Regions from separate parts of the Aquamicrobium ahrensii genome, predicted to be linked through region 2. Evidence: predicted binding sites of a transcription regulator. Region 2 holds the regulator's gene; each other region holds the start of a gene.
The links. The regulator LexA, encoded in region 2, represses DNA repair genes until DNA is damaged. The targets are predictions, from matches to a motif close to TGTTCNNNNTGTGTTCNG.

Region 1 (3,793 bases), on a different contig from region 2:
CCGCGCGCTGCGCGTGATTCAGGCGCTTGGAATCGTCGAGACCATCCGGAATATTGTCGGGATCGAGCACCACCGCCGCCGCGACCACGGGTCCCGCCAGCGGGCCGCGTCCCGCTTCATCCAGTCCCGCAACAGGCCACAAGCCATCGGCTCTTGCCGCTGTCTCGAATGAGAAATCGGGGCGTTGGACAACTTCAAAGAGAAGAGGAGAATCGGGGCGCGTGCGAACCATGATGCGGCGAAGTTCGCATTGGCCCCGATTCTCCGCAAGTCCCTTCCGGCCGCCGGGGCGCGTCGGGAAGGGAAGCCGGCGGCGAGGGGAGCGCCGGGGCGGCTGATGACGAACCGGGACGGCAGTTCGTCAGAACGGAACGCAGGAACGCATACGCATTTGCCGTTTTTCCCGCGTGGCGCGCGGGCGGCGGCACAAATCATTTTCCGAAGCTCCGCTTCCTCGGGCTGGTTCTCATGCAGAGAGGCAAGCGGCGGGTTCCGGCATCACAGCAGCATCAATTGTTCGCTTTGCTTGCCTGCGACGAACTGGTCGGTTCGCAGGGTCATGCGCTGGGTGTTGAGGCCAAGCTTCTTCGCCGCGATCTCGAAGCGCCGGCCGATCTGCCAGGCATAGGGGCCGGCGCCCTTCATGCGCTTGCCCCACTCCGAATCATAATCCTTGCCGTCGCGCATGGAGCGGATCAGAGACATGACATGCCGGTAACGGTCCGGATAATGACGCAACAGCCAGTCCTTGAAGATGGGCGCGACCTCCAGCGGCAGACGCAGCACCACATAGCCGGCTTCACGCGCACCCGCGGCGCGGGCGGAATCGAGGATACGCTCGATCTCCTGATCGTTGAGGCCGGGGATGATCGGCGCCACCATCACCGAAGCGGGGATGCCGGCTTCCGAAAGCTGCTTTATCGTCTCCAGTCGCTTCGTCGGCGTCGCCGCCCGCGGCTCCATGGTGCGGGCGAGCTTGCGGTCGAGCGTTGTGACCGACAGCGCCACCTTGGCAAGTCCCCGCTCGGCCATCCGCGCCAGAATGTCGATGTCGCGCGTCACCAGCGCCGACTTGGTGACGATGCCGACAGGATGGCCGCGCGCTTCCAGCACCTCCAGTATCTCGCGCATGATGCGATATTGCTTTTCGACCGGCTGATAGGGGTCGGTATTGGTGCCGATGGCGATGGTGCGCGGCGTATAGCCTTGCTTCGAAAGCTCCTTGTCGAGCAGGCGCGCGGCGTCTGGCTTGGCGAACAGCTTCGCCTCGAAATCGAGCCCCGGCGATAGGCCCATGAAGGCATGGGTCGGACGGGCGAAGCAGTAGACGCAGCCATGTTCGCACCCCCGGTAAGGGTTGATCGAGCGGTCGAAGGAAATATCGGGCGAGGTGTTGCGGGTGATGATGGTGCGGGGGCGCTCCACCTGAACTTCCGTCTTGAACGGCGGCAGTTCCTCAAGACTTTCCCAGCCGTCATCGAAGACATGGCGGCTCACCGGTTCGTAACGACCGGAAGGGTTGATGCCGGCGGCGCGACCGCGGATGCGGTCGGCTGGTGCGCGCAGCCCGCTCTGTTCGATCATCGCATTGGCCATTTCGGCCCGTCCTGTTCCGAAGGCTGCAACGTCGGCCTGTACGATCTGTTCCATTCTGGCCTTCTCCCACGGTGCTGGCCGGGACTGTCGAATCGCTATCGCCATGAAATTATTCCTATCTCAAAATGAGAACAAATCAAGAACTTTATGTAATTCGAAGCGGGGGGAAGGTCGGCTGCAACTGGCGTGTGGCCTTCCTTTGGGTTATCAGGCGTTTATGCTCAGCGTCATCATCGAGGCCGGAAACGACGAGGAGGGCCTTGCCCGCACGCTGGCCTCGCTCGTGTCGGGCGCGGTCGAGGGGCTGGTCCGGAATGTGGTCGTCCGTGACAGCGGCTTCGCGGGCGGGATGAAGACAGTCGCCGATCATGCCGGTTGCGTGTGGGTCGTCGGCGGCATCGGCGAAGCGGTGCAGGCGGCGAAAGGAGATTGGGTGCTGCTGCTCGAACCCGGAGCGCGTCTGCTCGACGGGTGGACGGAGGCGGTCGCCGTTCATATCGGCCGCTCTGCAATGGCGGCGCGGTTTTCGAGGGACCGTTCGGAACGGACGCCATTCCTGGCGCGGATATTTCGCAAACCCGGCCCGTTGGCGCAGGGCCTGCTTTTATCGCGCCGGCAGGCGCTGACCCTGTCAAGGCATGCGCACGACGCCCCGGCGATAGGGCGCGGGCAGGCCCTGAAGACGCTGCCGGCGGTCATCCTTCCGGCGCCTTCTCATGACGCACCGGGTCGGCTGGCCTCACCCTAAGACTGGCTGGCGCCTTGAGCCTTGCGCCCTTCCCCGACTACAAAGGGCGCTACAGCCTGACGGAACGGCGAAGACAGGAGATGAACATGCTGCGCAAGACGGATTTCTTCATCGACGGCAAGTGGGTCGCACCGACCGAACCCAGAGAGCTTGAGGTTATCAATCCGGCGGACGAGCAGGCTTTCGCAGTCATATCGCTGGGCTCGGCGGCCGATGTCGACAAGGCCGTTGCGGCTGCACGGCGCGCCTTCGAAAGCTGGAGCATGACCAGCCGCGAGGAGCGTATCGCCGCGCTGGATAGGCTGGCCGCCGTTTACGAGGCCCGCATTCAGGACATGGCCAAGGCCATCTCGGACGAGATGGGCGCGCCGATCAGGCTTGCGCTCAATGCGCAGGCCGCAAGTGGCGCTGGCCATATCCGGGCGTTCATCGAGACCTTGCGCGGCTACCGGTTCGAGGAACCCCTTGATGAGCGCAACTCGCAGGAACGGATCGTGCATGAGCCGATCGGCGTGTGCGGCCTGATCACACCGTGGAACTGGCCCATGAACCAGGTGACGCTTAAGGTGGTGCCGGCTATCGCCGCCGGCTGCACGGTGGTGCTCAAGCCTTCGGAGATCGCGCCGATCTCTTCCATCGTCTTTGCCGAGATGATGGAGGAGGCGGGTTTCCCGGCCGGAGTGTTCAACATGGTCAATGGCGACGGGCCGACCGTGGGCGAGGCGATGTCGCGCCATCCCGACATCGACATGATGTCCTTCACCGGATCCACTCGCGCAGGCATCGCAGTCGCTTCGGCATCGGCCGAAACCATCAAGCGCGTGGCGCTGGAGCTTGGCGGCAAGTCGCCCAACATCGTCTTCGCCGATGCCGATCTGGAAAAAGCGGTGGCGCGCGGCGTGAAGCATTGCTTCAACAACACCGGCCAGTCCTGCAATGCACCGACCCGCATGCTGGTCGAGCGCCCGGTCTATGAGCGCGCTGTGGGCATCGCGGCGGATGTGGCCGCCACGGTGAAGGTCGGCAACCCGGCCGAGGAAGGCGATCACATCGGGCCGCTGTCGTCGGAGATGCAGTTCACCAAGGTGCAGGCGATGATCGAGAAGGGCGTCAAGGAAGGAGCCCGCCTGGTCGCCGGCGGCCTTGGCCGGCCGGAAGGCTTCAATCGCGGCTATTTCGTGCGCCCGACCATCTTCGCGGACGTGAACAACGACATGACGATTGCCCGCGAGGAAATCTTCGGACCGGTGCTGGCGATGATCCCGTTCGACAATGAGGAAGATGCCGTTTCCATCGCCAACGACACGCCCTATGGCCTTTCCGCCTATGTGCAGACTGGCGACAAGGCGAAGGCGCAGCGTGTGGCGCGCAGGCTGCGGGCCGGCATGGTGCAGCTCAATGGCGCCAGCCGCCCCTATGGCAGCCCGTTCGGCGGCTACAAGCAGTCCG
Region 2 (3,793 bases):
CTGATCGCCATTCTGTTCGATCGAAGCGCGCTCACTATGCGCAACCTCGCCATTTCCGCCATCATCGTCATTCTCGTAACGCCGCATGAGGTTGTGGGCCCAAGTTTCCAGATGTCGTTTGCGGCGACCGCCGCACTTGTTGGGGCCTATGCGGCGTGGTCCGATTATCGCGCCCGACGCGTTTCGGCGGGAGTTCCCGCAAAGCGCTCGCTCGCCAGTGCACTTCTGCATCGATTTGCCGTCATGATGATCGGGCTCGCCGCCACTTCGATCGTCGCTGGCATCGCGACAACACTTTACGCAGCCTGGCACTTCCAGCGTGTGGCGCCACTCAGCCTGCTGGCGAACCTCGCAGTCATGCCCGTCGTTTCGATCATCGTCATGCCGTTTGCGGTTTTCGCGTCCATAGCCATGCCTTTCGGGCTGGATGGCCCGTTTCTGTATGTGATGGGGCAGGGTCTGACTGTAATGATCCATCTGTCAGAACGGATCGCCGACCTGTCGCCCATTGATGCGGTCGGCCTGATTTCGGCAGCTTCCGTCCTTTTAGCAAGCATAGCGCTCGTGATCGCGACCATGGCGACGACATGGCTGCGATGGGTTTCGGCGCCGTTTGCGGTGGCGAGTCTGATGATGCTGATTGAAGAACGCACACCGGACATTCTGATTTCGGAAGACGCGCGGTTGCTCGCCGTCACCATGGAGAATGGCGAGATCGCCGTTAACCGTCCGCGCCCCAACGCCTTCACCATGGATAATTGGCGGCGGGCTCTCGATGCGCAAGGCGTGCAGGCGCCGGAGCGACGCAAACAAAAGGATCGGAACGATCTCGCGCTGAAAATGAAGGACGGTGGCGAGGAATCCACCGCAGGCGCAGGATTTCGATGCGCGGACAGGGTTTGCGTGACACACCACCCTTCAGGCGCGCAGATCGTGCAGGCGTCCGATACCGATACTGCCCGCGCCTTCTGCGATACGGCGAGCCTTATCGTGATCGAAGACCCAACGGCAAGAAATCCCTGCCGCAATGCCGGTCTCGCCGTCATCACCCGCCGCCAACTGGCGCAAAAGGGCAGTGCGGCGGTATTCCTGCCGGCAGGCTTTTCATCGAACGGCGCAGCATCCACGAGACCAAAGCCCGAAATACACTTCTCCATCGAGGGAGACTATCGCCCATGGCATACCCAGCGCCGATTTTCCCGGGAGGCGCGCGGCATGCCACCCTACCAGCGGAAAGTGGCCACCCCCAAGCCTGCAAATTCTCCGGAAGGTGGCCTGACGCGCGAATCGGAATAAAGAACAAGCCCGTCCAGAATGCACGCGATGGCCGCCCGCTCCAGGATCAAGCCGCCAACGTGTAATACCTAACCTGATTTAGAAGGTTAGCCTTATATCGTTTGGTTTTCTCGATATTTTTCTTTAAAAGATACATGCACCTTCTGAAGACCGGCTTTCGTCGAAGGGCTTCCACTTTCTATCAGTAGCGACGGATCAATCCGACAAGCCTGCCTTGCACCTTCACCCGGTCGGGTCCGAAGATACGCGTCTCATAGGCTGGATTGGCCGCTTCAAGGGCAATGGAAGCACCCTTGCGGCGGAAACGTTTCAGGGTGGCTTCCTCGTCATCCACCAGCGCGACCACGATGTCACCCGGCGTCGCCGTGTCACCATTGCGGATGATGACCGTATCGCCCTCAAAGATACCCGCCTCGATCATCGAATCGCCTTTGACCTCCAGCGCATAGTGTTCGCCGCTGGAGAGCATTTCCGGAGGCACGGAAATGGAGTGCGTCTTATGCTGGATCGCATCGATCGGCACGCCGGCGGCGATCCGTCCCATAACCGGAATGGAAACGGCCGAACCCGAATCGTCGTCATTGCTGGCGATCTGGAGTTTGCGGGTTTCTTTAGCCGGCTGCCCGAGACTGCCCTGAATGACGCTTGGGGAAAATTTTCGCGCGCTGTTGAGGCCGGGCGCAATGGAATCGGGCAAACGCAACACTTCGAGCGCCCGGGCGCGATTGGGCAGGCGGCGAATGAAGCCGCGTTCCTCCAAGGCGGTGATGAGCCGGTGAATGCCGGATTTGGAAGCGAGATCCAGCGCCTCCTTCATCTCGTCGAATGAAGGCGGAATACCGCTCTCTTTCATTCGTTCATGAATGAAGAGCAGCAATTCATGTTGCTTGCGCGTCAGCATCGGTTCCCCCGGCAGCGGTGAATCCAGAATTGGAAAACAAACCCGGAACAAACACTATATGTTCCAGTTGTGTTCCGCAACCGTTTAAAGTTTAATGAATGAATTGAGAATTCGTTAGTCGATGAGCAGAACCGGGCACGGCTCGCCGGCTGCGAGCGGATCTGCGAATGGAGCCCGGACGATCAGGCCGCCGGCTGCCGCCATCACGCGCAGCATGGAGGAATCCTGCATTTCGAACGGCGTGGCCACAAGCTTTCCATCGCGCTCCTCAAGCCTCGCGCGCACATAATCCTGCCGGTGATCGTTGGCGCTCATGTCGGCCCCAAGGATAGCGGCGCGCATGTCCTGCCGGAACGGCTTTCCTCCAAGACGGGCAAGCAGCGGTTTGAGGAAAAGCTGGGAGCAAACGAGGCTGGCCACCGGATTGCCGGGCAGACCAAGACATCTGATCTCGCCCATCCTGCCGAACATCAGCGGCTTGCCGGGGCGCATGGCGATCTTCCAGAAATCGAGCGTCATGCCTTCCCCGGTCAAAACCTCGTGAACGAGGTCGTGATCGCCAACGGAAGCGCCGCCGGACGTAACGATAACATCTGCCCCCGCCGCCACCGCTTCCCTGACCAGCGCTGCCGTGGCGTCCCTCCGGTCGGGGGCGATACCGAGATCAAGCACTTCCGCGCCGGCGGCGCGGGCGCAGGCTGCGATGCCATAGGCGTTCGAGGAGATGATCTGGCCAGGCCCGGTTGCGCTGCCGGGCGGGCGCAACTCGTCTCCGGTGGCGATGATGGCGACCAGCGGGCGCTTCACCACCGAAAGGCTGGGATGGTTGGCGGACGCAGCCAGCGACAATGCTGCAGGACCGAGCAGGCGGCCTTTCTCGATCAGCAGGTCGCCTTCCATGAAGTCGATACCGGCGCGCCGGACATTGCGGCCCGCTACCGTGGTCTCGAGCAGTTCTATGATGCCCGGCGCCGCAACCTTCACATTCTCTTGAATGACGACAGTGTCGACGCCGGCGGGAAGGGGCGCGCCGGTGAAGATGCGTACGCATTCTCCCTTGCCCACGGTCCCGGAAAAGGTGCTGCCGGCGGCAATTTCGCCAATCACTGCGAGCCGGTTTCCAATTGCGCCTGCATCGACCCCGTGGGCGGCGTAGCCGTCCATGGCGGAGGCGTGGAACGGCGGCTGCGTGCGAAGCGCCGTTACCGGTTCAGCCAGCACCCGGTCGTAAGCCTGATCGAGGGGAACCCGTTCGGCAGTCAGAGGCTCGACACCCTGCAGAAGGCGCTCCAGCGCCGTCTCCATCGGAACCAGAGCCATGTCAGCTTTCCGCCTCATAGTCGCCGGACTTGCCCCCGGTCTTTGAAAGCAACCTGACGTCCGAGATAACCATGCCACGATCCACGGCTTTGGCCATGTCGTAGATGGTGAGGCAGGCGACGGAAGCGGCTGTCAGAGCCTCCATTTCCACCCCGGTCTTGCCGGTCACCCGCGCCATCGCCCGCACCCTGAGGCCGGGCAGGGCGTGGTCCGGTTCGATCTCCACCGTGACCTTCGTCAACAGCAGCGGGTGGCAAAGCGGAATGAGTTCATGCG
Region 3 (3,793 bases), on a different contig from region 2:
AAGGACTGGATCGATTACAACGGCCACATGAACATGGCCTATTACAACGTGCTGTTCGACCGCGGCTCGGACGAGGTTCTGAACCTGCTCGGCATGGGCGCAAGCTATGCGCGGGAGCGCAAGCTCACCATCTATACCGCAGAAATCCATGTCTGCTACGTGCAGGAACTGCATCTGGACGACCGCGTGACGGTGAGCTTCCACTTGCTGGACAGCGACGACAAGCGTTTGCGCGCCTATCAGGAAATCCGCCACGCCGATGGCTGGCTGGCGGCCACCGCCGAAACCCTCTCGCTGCATGTCGACTTGGCAGGGCCCAAGGTCGTCCCCTTTCCCGAGGATATTGCGGCCAAGCTCGAATCGATGCGCGCGACGCATGCCGCGCTTCCGTTTCCCGAACGCGCCGGGAGGTCCATCGGCATTCGCCGCAAAGCCGCCCGCGGCGCTGACGCCGCCGCCACCGCCGACCGGTCATAAGCAGGGGATAGCGAGCCCGGGCCGTTGCAACGAATCGCCGCGCCAGCCAATCCATTCGCATGGCTACGCAGAACGACCTGCCGCCATCCCCCGCGATGGCCGACCCGATACGCAGCGTGACGATGGAAGCCGAAAGGCTGGCCGCCGATCCGCGCGTGTCGGATTATGATTTCTGGCGTTCGCTCAGGAATGTCGACAACCGCATCTTCGAGATTTCGGCCAGGGGCGACCCCATACCCTTCGACATGGTGCGCTGGCGCGCCATCCTGAAGCAGGCGCGTTCACGACGCGGGCACGCCTGAAGCGAGCCGCGCAAGTCGTTTAAAAATCAGCGACTTGAGAGAATCTCCGGAATCAACGCATAAGCCCCCACGCGCGCAACGAAATTGCTTCGCCGCATGCCTCGCCTGTGCCCGATCTGGCAGAATCTAGAATGCGTAGGCGATGGTGGAGGCAATGCCGAACAGGAGCGCGATTGCGATCAGGATCGCGTAGATGCGCGGCAGATCGAACAGCACCGCATAGCCGGCGACATAGGCGGTTAAGGAGCCTGCCAGCGCCAGCAGGAAACCACTGCGGTCGCCCACCACCAGATTGGCCGCCATCAGTCCGCCCAGGCACAACGCACCGAACACGATGATGACTGCAATGCCGGCCTTGTCGAAATTATCGTCCATGCCTCATCCCTTGCACCCGCCCGCACCCTCCGGGACGATTCCGGAACGGGCATTGCCCACAGACTTAACCGAGCACGCGTGAGGGGCAAGGCCAAACTGGCCCTACCCCTCGCGAGAAGCCTTCAGGTGTGGATTTCGGGAGACGGTTTTGCCGCTCCGCCGCCGTCGTCAGGTCGATCAGCGAAGCTGCGCCGCAACGTCCATGTCCCACAGATCGCGATGCAGGCGAACCCCGCAAACCTTGCCGGTAAGGCACGGATCACGCCGGAAGGCCCTTGCTTGAACAGTTGTCGTTGACCGCGCCGCTCACGATGATCTTGTCGCGGGCGATGAGCAGGACCGAGGTGGAGGAATTGGCCTTCGGATAGGAGATGCGCTCCATCAGGTCGATGGGTTCCCTCATTGCCGAGTGAAGGGCAAATCTGGCCGGAGGCCGCATCGGGAGCCGGACGGGTAATCGGGAATAATGACGTCACAAGCGCAATGTTCCGCCCATTGCAGGCTTTCCTTGCAGCCGCGCGCCGGGAGGGGTAAGCCGAGCCCTGAAAACAGAACAAAACGGCGACACTTCTGGTCTTTCGGGATCGAATCACTACATTCGGGAACAATGTCCGGCTTTTCCGACGATATGCCCTTCTTTGATGAACCGGGTGCGAGACCTCCGGCCGCCGCGGGTCATGGCGCGCCGTCCGGCATCGCCGCCCGCGCCATGGCCGCGCGACAGGCGCAGAACGGCCCGCCCGACTATCTCAACGGCCTCAATCCGGAGCAGCGGCAGGCCGTCGAGACCACGGAAGGTCCGGTTCTGGTTCTCGCGGGCGCGGGCACCGGCAAGACACGGGTGCTCACCACCCGCATCGCCCATATTCTGGCCACCGGCCGCGCCTTCCCGTCGCAGATCCTTGCGGTGACCTTCACCAACAAGGCCGCGCGCGAGATGAAGCAGCGCATCGGCCTGCTGGTCGGCGAAGCGGTCGAGGGCATGCCCTGGCTCGGCACTTTCCACTCCATTGGCGTCAAGATAGTGCGCCGCCATGCCGAACTGGCCGGCCTGCGCTCGGATTTCAGCATTCTCGACACCGACGACGTCATCCGCCTGATCAAGCAACTCATTCAGGCGGAGGGGCTGGACGACAAGCGCTGGGCGCCGCGCACCTTCGCCCAGATGATCGACGGCTGGAAGAACAAGGGCCTTGGCCCCGAGGAAATCTCGGAAGGCGATGCCCGCTCGTTCGGCAATGGTCGCGGCCGCGAACTCTACCGCGCCTATCAGGCCCGCCTCACGACGCTGAACGCCTGCGATTTCGGTGACCTTCTGCTGCATCCGATCCGTATCCTTCGCGCCCATCACGATATTCTGGCCGAGTATCACAAGCGCTTCAGATACATATTGGTGGACGAGTATCAGGACACCAACACCGCGCAATATATGTGGCTGCGCCTGCTCGCCCAGCGGCCTCGAACTTCGGCTTCCACCTCTGTCCAACCATCAGCAGGCCGGGCGCGCGACGGCGCGCCGGGCGAGGTTTCGCCTGCCCCCACGGCGAGCGAAAACAAGGTCAATATCTGCTGCGTGGGCGACGACGACCAGTCGATCTACGGCTGGCGCGGAGCGGAAGTGGACAACATCCTCCGTTTTGAGAAGGATTTTCCGGGCGCGACGGTGATCCGGCTGGAACGCAACTACCGCTCCACCGCCCATATCCTTGGCGCTGCCGCCCATCTCATCGCTCATAACGAGGGGCGGCTCGGCAAGACGCTGTTTACGGATCGGCCCGACCCCGAAGACCCCAAGGTCAATGTCCACGCCGCCTGGGATTCCGACGAGGAAGCCCGCGCCGTCGGCGAAGAGATCGAGGCGTTGCAGCGCAGAAAGCATGCGCTCAACGACATCGCCATTCTGGTGCGCGCCTCCTTCCAGATGCGCGCCTTCGAGGACCGCTTCATCGAGATCGGCCTGAATTACCGCGTCATCGGCGGCCCGCGTTTCTATGAGCGGCAGGAAATCCGCGACGCCATGGCCTATCTACGCGTCGTGGCCAATCCGGGCGACGATCTCGCCTTCGAGCGCATCGTCAACGTGCCGAAGCGCGGTCTGGGCGAAGCCGCCATTCGTCAGGTCCATGACACTGCCCGCGCGCTCGGCGTGCCGATGCTGCAAGCCGCCGCCAATCTGGCGGAGAGCGACGAGCTGAAACCCAAACCGCGCGCGGCGTTGCGCGAGGTTGCGGCCAATTTCGCCCGCTGGCAGGACCTTCTGGAGACAACGCCGCATACGGAGCTGGCCGAGACGATCCTGGAGGAAAGCGGCTACACCGACATGTGGAAGAACGACCGCGCGGCCGACGCGCCGACGCGGCTCGACAACCTCAAGGAGCTGATCCGCTCCATGGAGGACTATGAGTCGCTGCGCGCCTTCCTCGAACACGTCGCGCTCGTCATGGATACCGAACAGAACGAGGACCTCGACGCCGTTTCGCTGATGACGCTGCACTCGGCCAAGGGGCTCGAATTCGAGACCGTATTCCTGCCCGGCTGGGAGGAAGGCCTGTTTCCGCACCAGCGCGCGCTGGACGAAGGCGGCCGATCCGGCCTCGAGGAAGAACGCCGTCTCGCCTATGTCGGGCTCACGCGCGCCA

Region 1: the regulator LexA is predicted to act here: its motif matches at 1,724-1,741, upstream of ABID44_RS03780 (PA0069 family radical SAM protein).
Region 3: the regulator LexA is predicted to act here: its motif matches at 1,704-1,721, upstream of ABID44_RS05505 (ATP-dependent helicase).

Annotation. Positions count from the first base shown of each region.
Region 1 covers NZ_JBEPMN010000002.1:187,725-191,517, forward strand. The annotation lists gene rnhB (ribonuclease HII) at 1-232, opposite strand, end outside; gene ABID44_RS03780 (PA0069 family radical SAM protein) at 499-1,650, opposite strand; gene ABID44_RS03785 (glycosyltransferase family protein) at 1,814-2,344, shown strand; gene ABID44_RS03790 (aldehyde dehydrogenase family protein) at 2,431-3,793, shown strand, end outside.
Region 2 covers NZ_JBEPMN010000001.1:173,123-176,915, forward strand. The annotation lists gene ABID44_RS00900 (ComEC/Rec2 family competence protein) at 1-1,296, shown strand, start outside; gene lexA (transcriptional repressor LexA) at 1,478-2,197, opposite strand; gene ABID44_RS00910 (molybdopterin molybdotransferase MoeA) at 2,312-3,517, opposite strand; gene moaC (cyclic pyranopterin monophosphate synthase MoaC) at 3,519-3,793, opposite strand, start outside.
Region 3 covers NZ_JBEPMN010000003.1:93,219-97,011, forward strand. The annotation lists gene ABID44_RS05485 (thioesterase family protein) at 1-477, shown strand, start outside; gene ABID44_RS05490 (hypothetical protein) at 537-779, shown strand; gene ABID44_RS05495 (hypothetical protein) at 906-1,154, opposite strand; gene ABID44_RS05500 (hypothetical protein) at 1,414-1,557, opposite strand; gene ABID44_RS05505 (ATP-dependent helicase) at 1,762-3,793, shown strand, end outside.